3 regions of the Salinithrix halophila genome follow, and region 3 is predicted to be linked to each of the others. Evidence: riboswitches for the same ligand, from Rfam matches in the RefSeq annotation. Region 3 holds a riboswitch; each other region holds the start of a gene.
The links. Region 3 has a riboswitch for S-adenosylmethionine ahead of ACFOUO_RS08115 (aminotransferase class I/II-fold pyridoxal phosphate-dependent enzyme). Riboswitches for the same ligand answer to the same signal wherever they lie in the genome.
Positions count from the first base shown of each region.

Region 1: another riboswitch for S-adenosylmethionine. It lies ahead of metX (homoserine O-acetyltransferase MetX); the one in region 3 lies ahead of ACFOUO_RS08115 (aminotransferase class I/II-fold pyridoxal phosphate-dependent enzyme).
Region 2: another riboswitch for S-adenosylmethionine. It lies ahead of ACFOUO_RS03025 (YezD family protein); the one in region 3 lies ahead of ACFOUO_RS08115 (aminotransferase class I/II-fold pyridoxal phosphate-dependent enzyme).

Region 1 is NZ_JBHSAP010000007.1:44,239-51,246, forward strand. It holds gene sdhB (succinate dehydrogenase iron-sulfur subunit) at 1-543, opposite strand, end outside; gene sdhA (succinate dehydrogenase flavoprotein subunit) at 540-2,315, opposite strand; gene ACFOUO_RS02430 (succinate dehydrogenase cytochrome b558 subunit) at 2,331-2,981, opposite strand; gene metX (homoserine O-acetyltransferase MetX) at 3,350-4,459, opposite strand; SAM riboswitch class I at 4,593-4,711, opposite strand; gene ACFOUO_RS02440 (ABC transporter ATP-binding protein) at 4,778-5,800, opposite strand; gene ACFOUO_RS02445 (ABC transporter permease) at 5,813-6,736, opposite strand; gene ACFOUO_RS02450 (ABC transporter permease) at 6,740-7,008, opposite strand, start outside.
Region 2 is NZ_JBHSAP010000007.1:171,394-178,401, reverse strand. It holds gene ACFOUO_RS03050 (hypothetical protein) at 67-297, opposite strand; gene ACFOUO_RS03045 (hypothetical protein) at 352-885, opposite strand; gene ACFOUO_RS03040 (YtrH family sporulation protein) at 887-1,222, opposite strand; gene ACFOUO_RS03035 (DNA polymerase III subunit alpha) at 1,399-4,893, shown strand; gene ACFOUO_RS03030 (phosphatidylglycerophosphatase A family protein) at 4,950-5,489, shown strand; SAM riboswitch class I at 5,645-5,759, shown strand; gene ACFOUO_RS03025 (YezD family protein) at 5,865-5,981, shown strand; gene ACFOUO_RS03020 (phosphoadenylyl-sulfate reductase) at 6,078-6,800, shown strand; gene ACFOUO_RS03015 (inorganic phosphate transporter) at 6,819-7,008, shown strand, end outside.
Region 3 is NZ_JBHSAP010000009.1:373,957-380,964, reverse strand. It holds gene gntK (gluconokinase) at 1-310, shown strand, start outside; gene ACFOUO_RS08130 (DUF2935 domain-containing protein) at 429-1,229, opposite strand; gene ACFOUO_RS08125 (MBL fold metallo-hydrolase) at 1,394-2,173, shown strand; gene ACFOUO_RS08120 (ornithine--oxo-acid transaminase) at 2,529-3,722, opposite strand; SAM riboswitch class I at 4,266-4,374, shown strand; gene ACFOUO_RS08115 (aminotransferase class I/II-fold pyridoxal phosphate-dependent enzyme) at 4,491-5,666, shown strand; gene ACFOUO_RS08110 (aminotransferase class I/II-fold pyridoxal phosphate-dependent enzyme) at 5,673-6,854, shown strand; gene dcd (dCTP deaminase) at 6,984-7,008, shown strand, end outside.

The DNA of each region.
Region 1 (7,008 bases), on a different contig from region 3:
AATGAATTCGGAACGGGAGTTGACGTTGGGACATGCCTGAAGGCAGACCCCACAGGTCATACATTTGGACAGTTCATAGCGCCACTGTCGCTCATTCTCCGGCATACGAGGTCCCGGGCCCAGATCGTGGGTACCATCGATAGGGATCCACGCCTTTACCCGCTTCAGCGCATCAAACATACGGCTGCGGTCCACTGCCAGGTCCCGAACTACCGGGAAGGTGTTCATCGGTTGAACATGGATCGGCTGTTCCAGATTATCAACGAGGGCCGTGCAAGCTTGGCGCGGTGTTCCATTGATCACCATGGAACAGGCACCGCACACCTCTTCAAGACAATTGGCCTCCCAAGAGACAGGATCCACTTTTTCCCCTTTGCAGTTGACGGGGTTACGCTGGATCTCCATCAAGGAAGAGTTGACCGTCATATTGGGCCGGTACTCCAGCTCGAATTCTTCCGTATAGGGTTCAGCATCTGGTGAATCTTGCCGGGTGATAAGGAAACGGACGGTCTTTTTCTCCATCGCTGCTGCCGTTTCACTCATGATTGTTTTGCCCCTTTCTCCTCGGCTGCTTTGGCTACATCATAGCGGCGCGGTCGAGGCTTGATCAGGGAGACGTCCACTTCTTCATATTCGAAGGCAGGTCCATTGTCGGTATGTTTGGCTTTGGTGGTTTTCAGGAACTTCTCGTCGTTACGTTCCGGGAAGTCCGGCTTATAGTGGGCACCACGGCTTTCGTCCCGGTTGAGAGCACCGATGGTGATTACCCGGGCCAGCTCCAGCATGTTCCACAGTTGACGGATAAAGGTGGCTGATTGGTTGCTCCATTTACCGGTATCAGTGACATTAATCCGCTTGTAGCGTTCCATCAGCTCCTGGATTTTCTCGTCCGTCTTCTTCAATCGGTCGTTATACCGGACCACCGTCACGTTGTCCGTCATCCAGTCTCCCAGTTCTTGATGAATTTTATAGGGGTTTTCATCCCCGTCCATCTTCAGGATATTATCATATTTCTCCTGTTCTCGTGCCTGATGGCTGTCGAACAGGTTGGAGGAGAGATCTGCCGCAGATTTATCTAACCCGCGGACATATTCCAACGCGTTGGGGCCCGCCACCATCCCGCCATAGATACAGGAAAGGAGTGAGTTGGCTCCCAGACGGTTGGCTCCGTGGTATTGATATTCACATTCTCCGGCTGCGAAGAGACCCGGAATATTGGTCATCTGGTTGAAATCGACCCAGAGGCCGCCCATCGAGTAATGAACAGCAGGGAAGATCTTCATCGGGACTTTGCGTGGATCTTCGCCCATGAACTTCTCGTAGATCTCGATGATCCCGCCCAGCTTGATGTCCAGCTCTTTCGGGTCTTTATGGGATAGATCAAGATACACCATATTCTCCCCGTTGATCCCCAGTTTATCGTCCACACAGACCTTGAAAATAGCCCGGGTGGCGATATCCCTGGGGACCAGATTCCCATAAGCAGGGTACATCTCTTCAAGGAAATACCAAGGTTTGCCGTCTTTATAGGTCCAGACGCGTCCGCCTTCACCACGGGCGGACTCGGACATGAGGCGCAGTTTATCATCTCCAGGGATGGCCGTCGGGTGAACCTGGATAAATTCACCGTTGGCATAGTAGGCACCCTGCTGGTAGACTGCGCTGGCCGCCGTCCCCGTATTGATCATGGAGTTGGTCGTTTTACCGAAGATGATCCCCGGCCCGCCGGTGGCCATAATGACGGCGTCGGCGTGGAAAGACCGAATCTCCATGCTGCGGCGATCCTGAGCGACAATCCCGCGGCAGCGTCCCTCGTCATCCTGAATGATAGAGAGGAACTCCCACATCTCATATTTGGTTACACGGCCCGCTACTTCCTGACGGCGAACCTGTTCATCCAGGGCGTAAAGGAGTTGCTGCCCTGTGGTCGCCCCCGCAAAGGCCGTCCGGTGATGCTTGGTGCCGCCGAAACGGCGGAAATCGAGGAGGCCCTCTGGTGTACGGTTGAAAGGAACTCCCATCCGGTCCATCAGGTAGATGATCCCCGGTGCCGCATCACACATCGCCTTCACCGGCGGCTGATTTGCGAGGAAATCCCCACCGTAGACGGTATCATCAAAGTGCTCCCAGGGAGAGTCGCCCTCTCCCTTGGTGTTAACCGCTCCGTTGATGCCCCCCTGGGCGCAGACGGAGTGGGAACGCTTCACAGGTACGACTGAAAATAGATCGACGTCGGCTCCCGCTTCGGCCACTTTGACGGTAGCCATGAGGCCGGCGAGGCCGCCGCCGACGATGATCACTTTCTCCTTCATAATGGCAGTGCCCCCTTCTTAGCGCTGAGCCAGCATGTTGGTGAATTCCGGATTAGTAAATGCGATCAGGGCGCGGATGCCGATATAGGAGACCAGCACGAAGACGGCCATCCAAACCCAGGTGGAAACCCGCTGGGCGCGGGGGCCGACAGTGATCCCCCAACTGACGAGAAAGGACCACATGCCGTTGGAAAAATGGAAGACGGCTGCCACAATCCCGATCAGATACCAGACAAAGTTAACCGGATTGTTGATCACATCCGCCGTCTGCCGTGTCAGTTCTTCCGACGACATTCCCTGCAACGCCACCTGAACCCGCGTCTGCCAAACATGAACGGTGACGAAGATCAGGGTGATGACACCGGTCACACGTTGCAACATGAACATGGTGTTGCGAAAAGTGCCGAAATTGTTCAGATTGTTCTGTGCTGTGAAAGCGATGTACAAACCGTACACACCATGATACAGCAGCGGCAGGAAGATGAAGAAGATCTCAAGAACCGTCAGGAACGGAATGCTCCATAACCAATCCACTTGTTCCCGGAAGGAATCCACCCCTTGGGTGGCGTGGTAGTTGGTCCAGAGGTGCTCAAGCAAAAAAAAGCCGACTGGGATGACACCCAAAAGGGAGTGCAGCCGCCGGTTGAAGAAACTACCCTGCTTGCTCATCTTTTGCCCCCCATTGCCCCTTATAAGATTGCGAATTGTAAAAGCTTCTCTCCTCAAAGCGGAACCGGCGAAACGCCGGTAATGGTAACATTCCTGTTTAATTGTATGGAAAGAAGTTTCACCTTGTTGACAACTTCATTGTACTCCCATGGTTAGAACTGGTCAAGCTGACCCTGACTGGATTTGACAGAACCTCCCTTACCCTACTATGGTACGCCATCCGTTGGATTTCCTTTCCTATGAAAAGGCCTTCCTATTCACAAAAAAGAAAACGGGTCAGAATCACCTCCGGTCCGCTCAAAAGGTTGAAACTTTCCCGTGTTGTCCTCGGCTGGGCTGGTGAGTTTCCCCATAGGTTGACCTATACCTCAATCCTCCATCAGGAAATCTCGGATGGCGGGCCCGATTTCGTCAAATTCGACCAAAAAGGCATCGTGACCATATTCCGATGATACCTCCAATAGTTTGCTGGATTTCCCCAGTTGGGTGAGTGTGCCATGCAATTCCCGTTGCTGGTGAACAGGGAACAAAATATCCTCGCGAATCCCGATCACAAATACCGGGCATTGGATGCGGGCTAAGGCGGCTGATCGACCGCCTCTTCCCCGACCAATGTCATGGGTATCCATCGCCTTCAGAAGATAGAGATAACTGTTGGCGTCAAATCGGTCCACCAGCTTTTTTCCTTGATAACGGAGATAACTCTCAATCTGAAAGACGGAATCTAGGCTATTGATCGTCTCCCCTTGCTGTAGGTGACGGCTGAACCGCTTTTCAAAAAGGGTGCTCGTCCGGTAGGTGATCATCCCCATCATACGGGCAATGGAGAGCCCTCGGGCGGGACCGTTCCCATCATAGTAATGTCCACCCCGGTAATCCGGATCGGAAAGAATCGCCTGGCGACCGATGTCATTGTATGCGATTGCCGTAGGGGAAAGGGCATCAGCTGTGGCGATCGGCACCAGTCTGTCGGCGAATTTCGGATAGAGGATTCCCCATTCCAGTACAAGCATCCCTCCCATCGAGCCGCCAATCACCGCCCGTACGGAGGAAATCCCCATTTCCTCCAAACAGCGTTTCTGAAGTCGAACCATATCGCGAATGCTGACAAAGGGGAAATCGGAACCATAGGGTTGACCGGTTATGGGGTTGATCGACTTTGGACCCGTCGTACCGTTGCAACCACCCAAAACATTCATGGTGATGACAAAATAATTGCCTGTGTCCACATAACCTCCCGGACCGATTAGGCCTTCCCACCATCCGGAAGCCGATTCATCCCCAACCGTCCGGGAATCCCCGGTTAGAGCATGACAGACGAGAAGAGCGTTTGTATACCCCGGGGCCGGCATACCGGCGGTTTCTACTGCCACTTCCACGGACGATAAGGTCTCCCCTGATTCCAGTTCAAAGGATCCGATCGACAGGTTGCGGGTTTTCGTTTCACACGGAGTCGATGTCTTCGCGGTGATCGGCATCCTACCTCCTCCTTTGTTCGCGGTTCCATATCCTGTTAGTTGGTTCATTGGAGAGTTTTTGATAAAGGAAACGCCCTCTTCGATGAACGAAGAGGGCGGGTATGCGAAGGTGGATACGCAATCCGACGGCCTCTTCTCATCTTCCAGGGCCGCAAGAAGCCCTGCAGGAATTGGCACCCTCCTTTCCCCTGATTGGGAAATGGGGTTGCCGCGACATCATCGGGCCAGTCCCTCCGTCGCTCTGGATAAGAAGATTTTCGATTCAATTCACTTGCATTTTGTTTATCATATGACGAGCGAATGCCCGCTGTCAAGGACTCACTTGGAAGCGATGTTGATTTGCAGGCTGTCCTTCCCCACGGACGGAGCCTGGGGGTGTTCTAACCAGCAGGAGACCTGATGGGAACCCGATACTTCCGTCACTTCCGGCATCTCATCGTGACAGATATGCATGGCGTGGGGACATCGGTCAGCAAAGGGACATCCCTTTGGTGGATCGAACAAATCCGGCGGGGAGCCGGGGATCGGGGCGAGATCTTCATCCTGCTTCCAGTCTAGACGGGGCATGGAGTGCATTAGTCCCCAGGTATATGGGTGGCGAGGCTGATAGAAAATGTCGTCCACCCGGCCTGTCTCCACCACTTTGCCTCCATACATCACCGCCACCCGCTGAGCGGTTTCTGCCACCACGCCAAGATCATGGGTAATCAGGATGATGGCTGTCTCTGTCTTATGCTGCAATTCTGTCATCAATTCCAATATCTGGGCCTGGATCGTTACATCCAGGGCGGTCGTCGGTTCGTCAGCGATCAGGATTTTCGGGTTACAAGCGAGGGCGATGGCAATCATCGCCCGTTGCCGCATACCTCCACTGAACTGGTGGGGGTATTGACCGGCTCGTCTTTCCGGCGTGGGAATCCCCACCAAGCGCAACATCTCCACTGCTCGCTTGTTCGCTTCTGCTTGGCTGAACTTCTGGTGCCACATCAACCCTTCGGTGATCTGCCGTCCCACCGTCATCGTCGGATTAAGAGAAGTCATCGGATCCTGGAAGATCATTCCGATCTCCGAGCCTCGAATCTTGAACATCTCTTTTTCGGTAGCCTTAGTCAAGTCACGGCCGTCGAAAAGGATTTCCCCCTTCTTGATGCGACCTGGCGGGGAGGGGATCAAACGCATGACAGACTGGGCAGTGACACTCTTTCCACTCCCCGATTCCCCTACAATAGCTAGCGTCTCTCCTTTCTCCAGACGGAGGTTGACCCCGCGAACGGCTTTCACTTCACCGGCATAGGTCTGAAAGGATACATGCAGGTCATTGATTTCTAGAATCGTTTTCATGGATCTCCCTCCTCACTTTCGCATCTTTGGATCCAGGGCGTCCCGCAGGCCGTCACCCAAAGCGTTAAAAGCCAACAAGGTTAAGCTTAAAAAGAACGCCGGGAAAAACAGCCGCCACCATTCATCGGATAGGACAACTACTAAGGAGTCGTTGATCATGGTTCCCCAGCTCGCGATGGGCGCTTGGACACCAAGCCCTAAGAAACTGAGGAAGGCCTCGGCAAAAATGGCACTGGGGACCGTGAAGGTCAGTATGACAATGATCGGACCCAAGGTGTTAGGAATCAGATGCTTGGTCATCAACCGACGGGTGCTCGCACCAAGGGTTTTGGAGGCCATCACAAATTCCTGCTCTTTTACTTGCAAAACCTGGCCGCGGACCAGCCGTGCCATATTCAACCAACCGGTAACCGTGAGTGCGATTAAGATGGGGATCAAGCCCGGGTTATCCATAACGATCAGGATCAGAATCACCACGAGAAGATAGGGAAGCCCCCATAGGACATCCACGATCCGCATCATGATCTCATCCGTGCGCCCTCCTCGATACCCGGAGAGACCCCCGTATATCACCCCGATTACCAGATCAATCAGAGCTGCGGCCACACCGATAGTCAAAGAAATCCGTGCACCATGCCAGGTCCGAACAAAAACATCCCGGCCCAAGTCATCCGTACCAAACCAATGGGAAGCGGAGGGCTCCAGGTTTTTCCCAGCCCCGAGATCCTGCTCATAATAGGTGTATGGGAGCATAAAGGGGCCCGCGATCGCCATGACCAAAAGCAAAGTAATGATGCCGAGTCCGATCATGGCCAATTTGTTTTGACGCAACCTTCTCCATACATCTTGCCAATAGCTGACACTGGGTCTCGATATCGTTTCTGCTTCAAGGTCCCGTTTCGGTGCTTGTTCAAACCTTTCTGCGGGTATCGCCATTCGTTATGCCTCCCTCTTGCCGACTTTAATCCGGGGATCAATCAGCCCATAAGCCAAATCCACTAAGAAATTCATTGTAATCAAAAAGGCGGCAAAAAAGATGGTGGTCCCCATGATCACCGGATAATCGCGATTGGTGATACTCTCAACAAAATATTTTCCAATGCCCGGTATGGAAAAGATTTTCTCAATGACAAAGCTCCCGGTAAGAATCGCTGCTGCCAAGGGACCGATGAGTGTCACCACGGGAATGATCGAATTCCGCAAGGTAT
Region 2 (7,008 bases), on a different contig from region 3:
TTGACAGGATGGAACGAGAAGCGCCTCCGCCCGCAGGCGGAGGCGCTTGTGCGAGAGAACGGGTCGTCAGCGGGGAGACTCTATGGTGTCCGGGGGGCACTGGCGACCGTCGTCTCCGCGTCCTTTCGGGATGAACCAATAACCGATCGGCGTCCGGTCGATGAAGACCGGCATTTCGATCGCACCCAATTCCTTCTCAATCAACTGGGCGACTTCTTTGCTTTCCGCGTAGGCTGAATAGCCACGCTTTAGTTTTTCCACTTTTTCCCGAGCCAGCTTCCTACGGCTGATAATCAATCGGATCCCCCCCTTCCTAATCTCTATCATACACGGAAGGGAAGCGTTTGGCGATCATTGTGTATCGAGGGACACATCTTTGTCAGAACTTTCACGGGCGATGACCCACACTTTCAGCTCAGAATTGATGAAGGCAAGATATTTCAATTGCAGTTGCAGCGGGGATGTGTTTTTCCCTGGTAATTTTACAACGCGGTTTTTTAACATGGTATCCAATACTGCTGGGTCGTTACTCACCCAATGGACGGATTTGTTAAGGAAAGGCTTCAGGATGGATTCCACTTCGGTTTTAATTTTGTCCTGGTTGAATTTCTCACTGGAATCGATTTCTACTTGGATTTGTTCAATGTACTCGGCGCTTTGCTGCCGCCGAGCATCCTGTTCTGCGTGTTTATCCAAATCTTGTTGTAGTAATTGGATTTTTTTGATTTTGCGGTTGTGTTCATAATACAGGGTTTCCCGTTCCAGATAAAGGCTTTCCAGCTTCTCGCCGAACAGAAAGGTCATGATGATGGAACCGGCCAGGATACCGAAAAAAAAGGCGACCAGGAGGCGTAAGTAGCGAAATCCTTTTCTCTGCTGCGGCATCTTACATATCCCCTTGAATTAACCACTGGATCAGGGCAGTGCCGAGATGGGCCCCAAAAAAGGCGCTTAGGATGAAGATCAGCTGTTGGGCCACCCGGTTTAACTCTCCGCCTAGGATGTGCAGCTCAAAGGATTTAATCGTATCAAAGGTGCCCCCGAGTGCGGCTACTAACGCCCAGATTTTCAGTTGGTCCGCCAACTTCAACATGGCGTAGAGAGGAGGCTGGTTCGTAAAAAAGGCTCCCACCCCGCCCAACAGCGCTCCGCCGAGGACCACGCCGAGGGCGATGCAGAAGTTGAGAATCGTGGTTGACCAAAACTCGCCGATCGGCAACACCCAACACCGCCTTCCGATGGGAAAAAGAATCCGTTATTCCATCCTTATGAGACGGATCGCGTGTTTATGTGGACAGGTAGGCGAGAGATTGGACAGTGAAATCGGGGGATTGTATGTTCGGGTTTGCTTCTGTGAGGTATAATAGGAAGAAAGATCGGCAATGTTGGGTGGTCATGATGAGCGACTTTGTCCATTTGCACGTCCATACGGAATACAGCCTCTTGGATGGGGCGGCCCGGATTCGGGAGCTGGTGGGAAAGGCGAAGGAAGCGGGGTTCGATTCCCTCGCAATCACCGATCATGGGGTACTCTACGGGGTGGTACCTTTCTACAAATCCTGCCTCGAAGCAGGTCTTCGGCCGATTATTGGTTGTGAGGTATATGTTACTTCCGGCAGCTTGGAGGAGCGTCCCCGTCAGCGGGAAAGCCGGATCCACCATCTCTTATTGCTGGCTGAGACGAACGAGGGATACCAAAACCTGATGAAGCTGGTGTCTGAAGCTCACCTCCGGGGTTTTCATTATAAACCCCGGATAGATAAAGAGCTTCTCCGGGCTCACAGCCGGGGGCTGATCGCCACCAGTGCCTGCCTTGCCGGGGAAATTCCCCAGGCGATCCTGGAAGACAACATGGCCAAAGCGAAGAGATTGGCTGAGGAATACAAGGAGATCTTTGGTCCAGAACACTTCTTTTTTGAACTTCAGGATCATGGTTTACCGGAACAGCAAAAAGTCAATCGGCAGCTGATCGGACTCTCTCAGGCGATGGAAATTCCCTTGGTGGCCACCAACGACCTTCATTATATCGAGAAAGAAGATGCCACGGTCCAGGATTGCCTCCTCTGCATCGGGACCAACAGGAAACTGGAAGAGAAGGATCGGATGCGCTTTCCTTCAGAGGAATTTTATCTGAAGAGTGCCGAGGAGATGAAACGCCTTTTCGCCCGTGTTCCGGAGGCGGTCAAAAATACCCGCCGAATTGCTGACCGGTGCCGGGTGGAGATTCCCCTTGGCGGAAGACTCTTGCCGGCGTTTCCGGTTCCGGAAGGAGAGACAGCCGCCGGGCATCTCCGGCAGCTTTGTTTCCAAGGGGCGGAGGAGCGCTATGGCACCCTCTCCGATGCGGTTCGAAAACGCCTGGAGTACGAGTTGTCCGTGATTAACGAAATGGGGTTTTCAGACTACTTCTTGATCGTTTGGGATTTCATCCGGTTTGCTCGAGAGAAGGGGATTGCCGTCGGGCCGGGACGGGGGTCGGCGGCAGGCAGCCTCGTTGCCTATGTCCTTTTCATCACCGATATCGATCCCATTCGATATAAGCTCCTTTTTGAACGTTTCCTTAATCCGGAGCGAATCAACATGCCGGATATCGATATCGACTTTAATTATGAGCGGCGGGATGAGGTGATCGGGTACGTCACTCGGAAATATGGGGACCACCGTGTCGCCCAGATCATCACCTTCGGAACCATGGCGCCACGGGCTGCTGTGCGTGATGTGGGACGGGTAATGGGACTTCCTTATGCCGATGTGGACAAGGCGGCTAAGATGATTCCGGCGGGCCCTGGTGTCACCTTAGAACAAGTGATGAAGCCGGACTCCGAGCTGGCTAAGTGGAGCCGGAAAGATCCTCGCCTTACGCGATTGATGGAGACAGTAGCCAAGGTGGAGGGGCTGCCCCGCCACGTTTCCACTCACGCTGCTGGAGTCGTTATCTCCAAAGGGGATTTAACGGATTATGTTCCTCTGGAACAGGGGAATGAAGGGATCAGTCTCACCCAGTACCCGATGGAGGTGCTGGAGGAGATCGGTCTTCTGAAGGCGGACTTTCTAGGGTTACGAAATCTGACAGTCATCGAACAAGCTGTGGACGCGATCCGGGAAAAAGAAGGGGTCACCATTGACTTCAGGGATTCGGAGTACGACGACCCGGCTACATACCGGATGCTTTCCAAGGGGGAGACGGCAGGTGTTTTCCAGCTGGAGTCAGCGGGAATGCGAAAGGTGCTCCGAGAGTTGAAGCCGACGAGTTTCGAAGATCTGATTGCCGTCTTGGCTCTGTACCGACCAGGACCGATGGAACAGATTCCCCGTTTTATACGTGCCAAGCACGGGCAGGAAAAAGTGGATTACCCCCATCCTGATCTGAAGCCGATTCTCTCCAACACCTACGGGATTATCGTCTACCAGGAGCAAATCATGCGGATTGCGAGCCAGATGGCCGGCTTTACGTTGGGGCAGGCGGACATTTTGCGCCGAGCGGTTTCCAAAAAGAAACGGAGGATCCTGAACGAACAACGGGCTGTCTTTATCAAGGGTGCGATAAAACAGGGTTACAGTGAAGAAACGGGAGGGAAAGTGTATGATCTGATCGTCCGCTTCGCTGACTACGGATTTAATCGGAGCCACTCCGCTGCCTATGCAGTGCTGGCCTATCAGACGGCTTTCTTGAAAGCCAATTATCCGCTCTACTTTATGTCAGCGCTTCTGACAACTGTGATGGGGAGCCATGGAAAGATGGCGGAATACATCGAGGATTGCCGCCGGATGGGAATTCGGGTTCTCCACCCTGATGTCAATGAAAGTGAGCGAGCTTTTGCCGTCAAAGGGAATGCGATCCGGGTCGGGTTGGCGGCCATTAAAAACGTGGGCACCCATGCCATCACCTCCATCCTGAAAGAACGTCGGCAAAAACCCTTCCATGATCTCTTTGACTTCTGTCAGCGGGTGGATTTGCGCACCTGCAACCGGAGGGTGATTGAGTCCCTGATCCAGTGTGGAGCGATGGATAGTTTACCAGAGCATCGGGCCCAGGCGTTGGCGATGCTGGATGAGGCGATGGAACGCGGAGGAGATTATCAGCGACGTCAGTCCGAGGACCAATTGAAGTTGTTTGAGGACGGACCGGAGATGCATCAGACACGTTTCAGCTATGACGGGGTAAAACCATTCCGCGAAAGAGAGAGATTGGAAATGGAGCGGGAGCTCCTCGGCCTCTATTTATCCGGCCATCCCCTCGATGGTTTTCGAGAGACGATAGCCCGTGTCACCAGCCACACGGTGTCTGATCTAGATTCTGCCCGGGAAGAGGAACGGGTGACCATAGCCGGAATGATCCGGGATGTGAAAGCGATCACCACCAAGAAAGGCGAGGGGATGGCATTCGTTACGTTGGAGGAGTTTTCCCGTGAGGCGGAGTTGGTTGTCTTTCCCCGTACGTTGCGTCAATATCGCACCCTGTTGCAGCTTGATCGGCCTATTCGCGTCAGCGGCAAGGTGAACCACCATGAAAACGGCGTGAAAATCCTAACCGATACCTTCGAGGACTTGGAACGGCTGGAACGGGAAAAAGGGACTCATGGCGGGAGGCTTCCACGAAAGCAAGAATCTCCTGCGATGGATGAGAAGCCGCAGCGTGGTGGAGTCGAAGCTTATATCCGGATCAGTCGGGAGCGGGAAGGGGCTGAAACATTGGAAGCGCTGAAACGCCTCCTATTGTCTCACAAGGGGAAGACCCCCGTCCGCCTCTACTATGAATCCTCGGGGAAGGTGCTAGCTCTTCCTGCAACCAAGTACGGGATCCATCCGTCGGAAGAATGCAAAAGTCGTGTGGAGGATATCCTAGGTAAGCACTCTTTTCGATTGAAAGAGTCTCCCACCACCCGCACCTGATTCAAGCGGGTTACATAGGATGAATCACGACGGATCGAAGGAGAGGGTGGGTTCCCTTGTTTTATAATCATGTTGTCCGTCTCCTCTCCGAGCGGGGCGTCACCCTAGAGGATATCTCTGACATCGCTTATGAACTGCAACGTCCCTATCATAAACAGTTGGAGAAAAAACAGTGTCGGGATAGTGTTGAACAGGTATTGAAAAAGCGGGAAGTTCAACATGCCCTCATAACCGGAATCGCCTTGGATAGTTTGGCGGAGAGGAAGTGTTTGCCCGTACCCTTGCAACGGATGATGGAGGTGGACGAACCCCTTTACGGATTGGATGAAATTCTGGCCCTTTCCATTACCAATGTTTACGGCACCATCGGGCTGACTAGTTTTGGCTATCTGGACAAAACCAAACTGGGCGTTATCCGTCGGTTAAACAACCACAGTGGTCGGATTCATGTTTTCCTGGACGATCTCGTGGCCGGTGTCGCCGCCGCCGCTTCTGCGCGGATCGCCCATGAAAAACCAGACATGGAGCGATACCGAGCCGACCTTGCTCTCCATGAGGATGGGCCGGTGGAGAAGTCCATTGAATCAAAGGAATAGGAAAGACCTCGGGGAATTCTGTTGCTCCCGAGGTCTTTTGGTATCCATCAATGGGACAGGGTTTCCGGATGGCGGATTAAAATGTGTAAATCCGATCTAAAAACTAGGGAAAAAGGGTTGACTTCCCGCCTGTGAGGCACTAAACTAAATAGCAACACTTATCCAGAGAGGCGGAGGGATCTGGCCCTATGAAGCCCGGCAACCTGCATGGCCTGCAAGGCTGCAAGGTGCCAACTCCAGCAAAATGGGAACCATTTTGGAAGATAAGGTGATAGGATGAATAATTGCCTACCCAGTCTTTCCAAAATGGAAAGACTTTTTTTATGAAAAGGGGACGGTTCGGTGGCAAAAAAGGAATCGAGCGGTTTCGATACCATAGCGGAGCAAATCCGTCACATGCTGGACACGATGCAATACGGTTCGATTACGTTGGTGGTTCAGGACGGGAAAGTAATCCAGTTGGAAAAAAACGAAAAAATTCGAATCCGATAAAATAAAGGCGCTGACCAGACAAACTGGAGGCGGCCTGGCCCACTTGGGTTCAGGCCGTCTTTTTGGATATTGAACAAACTGGAGGAGGTGGTCCACTTGGGTGCCCGACTAACGTATGAGACCTGGGAAACCGTGGAGAAAAAGCCTGTTTTCCCTATCGGAGACCCGTTGAAAGGGAGCATGAGTGTTCTGAAGTGGGCCTTTGACCATTATGGAGAAGGCCTTGTCTACGCCTGTAGTTTTGGGGCGGAGGGGATGGTCCTTATCGATCTGATATCCCGGGTAAAACCAAATGCCAAAGTAGTTTTTCTCGATACGGATCTTCACTTCAAAGAGACATATGACGTGATTGAACAGGTGAAAAAGCGGTATCCCGATTTGCGTATTGACATGCTGGAACCGGATCTCACCCTGGAAGAACAGGCAAACCGCCATGGAGACGCCTTATGGGAACGGAATCCCAATCTGTGTTGTCACATTCGTAAGATTGTTCCCCTGGAACGGGCGCTTTCACAGGTGACGGCATGGATTTCCGGCCTTCGTCGGGATCAGTCCCCCACAAGGCGTTTCACCCAGTTCCTTAATCAAGATAGACGGTTTCAGGCAGTGAAGGTATGCCCGCTCATTCATTGGACCTGGGAGGATGTTTGGGATTACATCCGGGAGAAGGATCTTCCCTACAACCTCCTTCACGACCGCGGATATCCCAGCATCGGCTGCGACAAATGTACACGCCCGGTGGCCGAGGGAGAGGATTCCCGGGCAGGTAGGTGGACCGGTATTCAAAAGACGGAATGCGGTCTCCATGTTAATCCGTGACAAAGGTAAGGGGAAACCATGACGATCCTTTATGTTGGATACGCGGTAGCTTTCTTTTTCGCGATGAACATCGGAGCGAGCGGAGCGGCGGCCTCGATGGGTGTAGCTTACGGTGCCGGTGCCGTCAAGAGGCGTCTTGCCGCTTTGGCTTTGGCAGGTTTGGGGGTTTTTTTGGGAGCAGCCCTGGGCGGGGGAGAAGTAGCGAAGA
Region 3 (7,008 bases):
CCGCTCTGCGTTATGGCGGCAGATGTTGGCCGATATGTTTGGCATGGAAGTGAGGGTTCCAGAACAGGTGGAGAGTTCTTGCCTAGGAGCTGTCGTTCTCGGCATGAAGGCAACAGGAATGGCTGATTCGTTCCACCTTGTCAAAGAGTGGATAGGTACCACTCATTTCATTCGACCAGATCCGAAGTGTAGCCGGCTGTATGAAGAGTTAATGCCGATCTTTATTCGAGTGTCTCGGAAATATGAAGAAGAGTATCAAGCAATCGCTGCCTTTCAACGCCGCCATGCTCCAACGGAGAAGAGGGACTGATCTCTCTTTGTCCGGTTTTTTGAAAGCGCTTTAAAGGAGAGGATGTCATGAGTGCTACCGGCTTAATCGAAGTGACAATCCTGGGTATCACACTCCTTTGTATAACCTGCGTGATGGTTTAACCTTGTACCCGAGGTTTGCCCGGATCACATTCGGGCGGTTGTAAGCGGGTGGATTCCGCCAGCTTCATCAGGTAGTAGCATTCTTCCCTCGCCATGTGGTCGGCCATCAGAGGGGTGAGGGTGCCTAGGGTTTCCTTATCCATCCTCAGTTCCTCCAACTCCGCCAAAAACGTACGGAAGAGGAGGATTTCCAATTTCGTTTGCTGATTAAAACGCTGAAGTGCCGGGAAGTCTGGGAGGGACGTTCTGAGGTAACCCGCCAATTCAACGGCCTTGAGATAAAAATCTTCGAAGTGTCGCGTGAAGGAGCGGCTTTTCTGCTTCATCCGTTTTTCTACCAGATCCAATTCAGCGTCGATGGCTCCGGCATGTCCGGCTGCATCCAGAAGCCACAAGAGATGGTGATGAATCGGGTGTTGGATGGGAGGGATCTGTCCCTCTGTTAGATAATCGAAAATCCGGATGGCTTCATCGACTTCGCTCACCATATGGTTGATAAACGTAGGAGAAAGACCCAACAGGATTTTACCTGTCAAATGGCGCTGGAGCAGATGGAGTTTGAACTGACGGATTTCCCGTGCCTGCTGATTCACTTGACGGGACAGGGTGCGGAGATCCGTCTGGGGGTGAATGTGGGTTAACAAGGTATCAAAGATCGTGATGAAATGACGGGCTCTTTCCACTTCCTTCTTTTCTTCGGGGGAGAGTGAATCCCGGATAAATCGGGCATGATCTCCCAAGATCTGTAGCCAGAATCGGAGTTCGAAAACGGCTGTCTGTCTGTACTGGCTGTCCAAGCGAGCGCCTCCCTTCAACCTGCTTCTCAACCAAGGTATGAAGAAAGCGAAAATCTCATGCTGGATTCAATACATAAGATTTTCTCGTGCTGGACATCATGAAAGCATCTTTTTTCATGGTAGGTGAGATGATCGTGGTTATGGGAAAGGGGGGAGGATATTCCGTGGCCTCGGATGTCCTCTGCAAGCGCCTCTTCATCGCCAACGTCTGTATGATTGGGGAGTCCGGCGGAACATGGACCCTGGTGGACGCAGGGTTATCCCGAACCGCAGCCGAGATCATCCGTACAGCAGAGGAGCGATTTGGGAAGGGCTGCCGACCGCAAGCGATTATTCTGACCCATGGACATTTTGATCATGTCGGTGCTCTAGAAACCCTCATGCGCTATTGGGATGTTCCTGTTTATGCCCACGAAAGGGAGTTGCCTTATTTGACCGGACAATCCGACTATCTTCCCCCGGACTCCTCAGTCGGGGGCGGGTTGATGGCTCGGATGGCGCCGCTGTATCCCTATCGGGGAATTGATCTTGGAAGGCGGGTACAATCGCTCCCCCCGGATGGCAGTCTACCTACCCTTCTTGGCTGGCGATGGGTTCATACACCCGGGCATACAGAGGGACACATTGCCCTGTTTCGGGATGAAGATCGGGTGCTCATTGCGGGTGACGCCTTTACCACCGTCAAACAGGAATCCGCTTGGGCCGTCGTGACACAACGTCGGGAAGTCCATGGCCCGCCTGCCTATTTCACGAGTGATTGGGAAGAGGCTGGTCGATCTGTGAAAAAGCTTTATGGATTGAAACCCTTGGCTGTGGCCACCGGCCATGGTATTCCCATGCATGGCGGGGAATTGCTTCGTCAATTGGGGAGGCTAGCCGTCAACTTTGATCAGCTGGCTGTTCCCGATCAAGGCCGGTATGTGGGAAACGAGGCTAAACGATAGGAATCCTGCCTGTACAAGAGTGTGGTAGATGGCACGGGCATAGCAATGGGATGTTTGATAGGAGACGGAGTCGGTTATTTTATACACAAGGACGGAGCCATTGGAGTTAGAAATTTACCGATCTCAAAGGGAGTGAAAACCACTTGCTGAGAAACATCTTGATCATTATCGGAATTGTCGTTGTGGTATTATTCGTCATCCGAAATCTCTGATCGAGAGGAGCGATTGGCGTGGTACGTACCATCCTGATGGTGATCGGAGCTATTGCCTTAATCGTTGCGATTGCCAATGCCCTTTGAAGGAAATAAAAAACAAACCGGCACCCCTGAAAGGGAGCCGGTTTGTTTTTTGGTTGTTATTTCTGGAGAACGGAGCAAACCCGTTCGAGAGCCCAGTTCAGTTCCTCCTCGGTGATGATGAGGGGAGGAGCGAAGCGGATGGTATTTTCGTGTGTCTCTTTACATAGGAGGCCTGAATCGGCTAACGCTTCGCAGTAGGGACGGGCAGGTTCGTCGAGTTCCATCCCGATGAACAGTCCTTTGCCGCGGATCTCCTTGATGGCAGGATTTTGGATCTTCTGTAGTTCATCCATGAAGATCCGGCCCAAATCCCGAGAACGGGTGACGAGGTTTTCTTCTTCCAGCACTTCCAAGGCGGCGATGGAAACAGCGCAGGCAAGGGGGTTGCCGCCGAAGGTGGAGCCGTGGGAGCCGGGTTCGAAAACGCCGAGAACCTCTTCATTGGCAGCTACGGCCGAGATGGGCAAGACCCCTCCACCAAGGGCTTTCCCCATAATATACATGTCGGGCTTCACGCCTTCCCAGTCACAGGCGAAAAGTTGGCCCGTACGACCAAACCCTGTCTGTATCTCGTCCGCAACAAAGAGAACACGGTTCTCCTGGCAGATGGCGGCGGCTTCTTTCAGGAAGCCTTCGGGCGGTACAATGACGCCTGCCTCTCCTTGGATCGGTTCGACGAGGAAAGCAGCCGTGTGGGGAGTGATCGCCTGTTTCAGCGCTTCGGCGTCTCCATAGGGAATCACCTTGATTCCGGGCAGCATCGGGCCGAACCCGCGCTTATATTCTTCACTGGAGGAGAGGGAAACGGCGGCCATCGTACGACCGTGGAAATTTTCCTCGCAGACGATGATTTCAGCCTGGTCGGCAGGTACCTTTTTTACATCGTAGGCCCAGCGGCGTACTGCCTTGATTGCTGTTTCCACCGCTTCGGCTCCGGTGTTCATCGGAAGGACGAGATCTTTGCCTGTGAGGGCAGCGACACGTTCGTAAAATAGACCCAGTTGATCGTTGTGGAAGGCACGGGAAGTCAAGGTGACCTTTTCTGCCTGGTCCTTCAGTGCCCGGATCAATTTGGGATGGCAATGACCGTGGTTCAATGCCGAATAAGCGCTAAGCATATCCATATAGCGATTGCCGTCCGCGTCTTCTACCCAGACCCCCTCCGCTTTGGCGATGACGATAGGAAGGGGATGATAGTTGCGGGCACCATGTTGGTCGGTCAGATTGATGAGGGTTTGATTCTTAGACATCGGCTCCACTCCTTCGGGGGTTTGCTCGATCATGGCAGAAATATGATTGATAGCGGTATTCTCTCCTCAAATATAACACCGCCTGCCCCTGGTTCATAGGCTTCTGGGTAAAACGGATCAAAATGTATTCGCATACATAAATATGAATTCTGAAAACACCAGAGAAAGTGATCTTCGCGGCGGCTGACACACCGATGCAGGGGCGCGGAGCCGGATTTCCGACTTCGTGCCAGATGTCCCTCCCGCAATATGGGGTTAGTCCGCTCCGTCCCTTCCGACTCCAACCAGTAGCGTGATGCTGGTTGGATACTTGCTGAGTGGCTGGTGCCAACAGACTCTCTGCCGGAAACCGGTTTATTTTTTGCGATGTGGTGGAAGCACTTGTCAACAAGCTGATCTTCTTGAGTTTCGTGATTTCAAGGTTTTAATCGCCTTTTTTGGCTCTTGTTCCTTTTTGTGTGGGAAGGGTTGACGCCCCCGAAAGACCCCGGTATAATAAAACACAAGTTTCAGACGGAAATTAAATCAAGAATTCTTGTAACACTCTTATCAAGAGCGGCGGAGGGACGAGCCCGATGAAGCCCGGCAACCCCGGTTGAGACCGGAAGGTGCCAATTCTTGCAGAGACCTGCTGGTTTCTGAGAGATAAGAGGAGGGACTTGCGATCCAACCTCTTCTCTTGATAAAGGGAAGAGGTTTTTTATTGCTGAAGGAGCACGAATTTTCGGGAACTGAAGACGGGAGCGGATATGGTATGGAGGGTTGGATATGCATCAAGAGACAAAACTAGCGCAAATCGGAAAAAGCCGATGTCGTACCACGGGAGCGATCAGCTGTCCGGTCTATTACTCCACAGCTTATGAACATCCGGCATTGGGACAGTCGACGGGTTTTGATTATACCCGGACGGCCAACCCGACGCGAGTGGTTCTAGAGGAAGCGATCGCCGATCTGGAGGGAGGAGACAGAGGGTTTGCCTGTAGCTCCGGGATGGCCGCGATCCAGACGTTGATGGGACTTTTTTCCCGGGGAGATCATCTGATTGTTTCTTTGGATCTTTACGGAGGGACATACCGGCTGTTCGAGGAAGTGCTGACCCGTTACGGGCTCTCCTTCAGCTACGTCGATCTGCGGGATTTAGAAGCGATCCGGAAGGCGGCTTGTCCTGAAACCCGTGGGATTTTCATTGAGTCCCCCACCAACCCTCTGATGCGAGTAACCGATATCCAGGCCGTCTGCGAACTGGCCACGGCCCAGGGATGGCTCTCCATTGTGGATAATACCTTTATGACACCCTATTTTCAGCAACCGCTGGAGCTGGGAGCGGACTTGGTCGTTCACTCCGCGACCAAATACTTAGGAGGCCACAATGATGTCTTGGCAGGGCTGATTGTCAGCCGGGGCACAGAACTGTCGGAAAAAGTATTCGCCCTTCACAACTCTATCGGGGCGGTATTGGGGCCCCAGGATGCTTGGCTGTTGATGCGGGGAATGAAAACCCTGGCTCTGCGGATGGAGAAGCATCAGGAAAATGCTCTTGCCCTCACCCAGTTTCTGCGGGAACATCCGGCGGTAGAAGATGTTTTCTATCCGACACGCGACCCTCTGGATCGCAAGGTACAAGAAGCTCAAGCGAGGGGGTACGGCGGGATGCTTTCCTTCCGGTTGAAGGACTCCTCTTTGGTTCCGGAACTCTTGGCATCCTTGAAGCTAATCTCCTTCGCCGAAAGCCTGGGGGGCGTGGAAAGCTTGATTACGTACCCTTCCACTCAGACCCATGCGGACATTCCAGAAGCGATCCGGCACCGGGTAGGGGTTTGCGACAAACTGCTCCGCCTCTCTGTTGGGATCGAAAATCTGGGTGACTTGATTGACGACCTGTCCGGGGCGCTGAAGCAAGCAAGTATACAGACGTCTCTCTACTCCAAAGAGGAAAGGGTGTGACACGCGATGAAATTTGGAACGCGCCTTTTGCACAATGGGAATGAAATCGATCCGATAACCGGCGCTGCCAGCATACCGCTCTATCAGGCATCCACCTTTCATCAGGCGGACATCGATTCTCCCGGTGAGTTTGATTATGCCCGCTCGGGGAACCCGACTCGGCGGGCCTTGGAACAGACCATCGCTGAACTGGAGGGGGGGGCTGGAGGTTCAGCCTTTTCTTCCGGGATGGCCGCGATTTCCAGTGTCTTTTTCCTTTTCTCTTCTGGTGATCACCTCGTAGTTTCCAACGATTTGTATGGCGGTACGTTTCGGGTGTTGACCCAGGTGTTGCCCCGGATGGGCATTGAATCATCTTTCGTGGATACCACCGATCTAGCACAGGTGGAAGCGGCGATCCGCCCCAATACAAAAGCCCTCTATATTGAAACACCCTCGAACCCTACCCTCAAGGTGACCGATCTTAGGGGCGCGGCGGCAATCGCCCGGGATCATGGGCTGTTGACCATCGTGGATAACACGTTTATGACTCCCTGTTACCAGCGTCCGCTGGAGTTGGGTGCGGATATTGTGGTCCACTCCGCCACCAAATTTATCGGCGGTCATAGCGACGTGGTCTCCGGGCTGGTAGTGGCAAGAGAAAAGGAGACGGCGGAACGAATTAGCGGTTTGCAGAATGCTCTTGGCTCCATCTTGGGTGTTCAGGATTCCTGGCTGACGATGCGGGGGCTGAAGACCCTGAAGGCACGGATGGATGCCTCCACCGCTTCCGCAGCCAAAATCGCTAAAGGGTTGAAACAGATCCCCGGTGTGGAACGGGTCTTTTATACCGGATTACCTGAACATCCCGGCCATGCGCTTCAGTCCTCCCAAGCGAGTGCCCATGGAGCCGTCCTTTCTTTTGATCTGGGTAGCGGGAAAAAAGTCCGGGAAGTACTCTCTCAAGTGAGAATTCCGATCGTTGCTGTCAGCCTTGGTTCGGTGGAAAGCATCCTTTCCTATCCCGCCCGGATGTCCCATGCCGCCATGCCGAAAGAGGAACGGGAGGCCAGGGGGGTTGCCGACGGCCTCTTGCGTCTCTCCGTCGGCCTTGAAGACGCAGAGGATATCCTCCATGATCTGGAACAGTCCATTGAGGGACGTCGCCTATACTCTGTAGGGGTTGAGTGGAGGGCTTCGATTATTTGAATCCGGGAGCCCTGTTATGGGAGGTTTCCCAGCAACCGCCAATCACCGATTCAGGTGAGGCGGTTTTTTGTGGGGACGGGTTGTTGTAAAATGAATGGGAAACCAGAGAGTAAAAGGGGAAGCGCGTTTATGACGATCAAATCGGATAAATGGA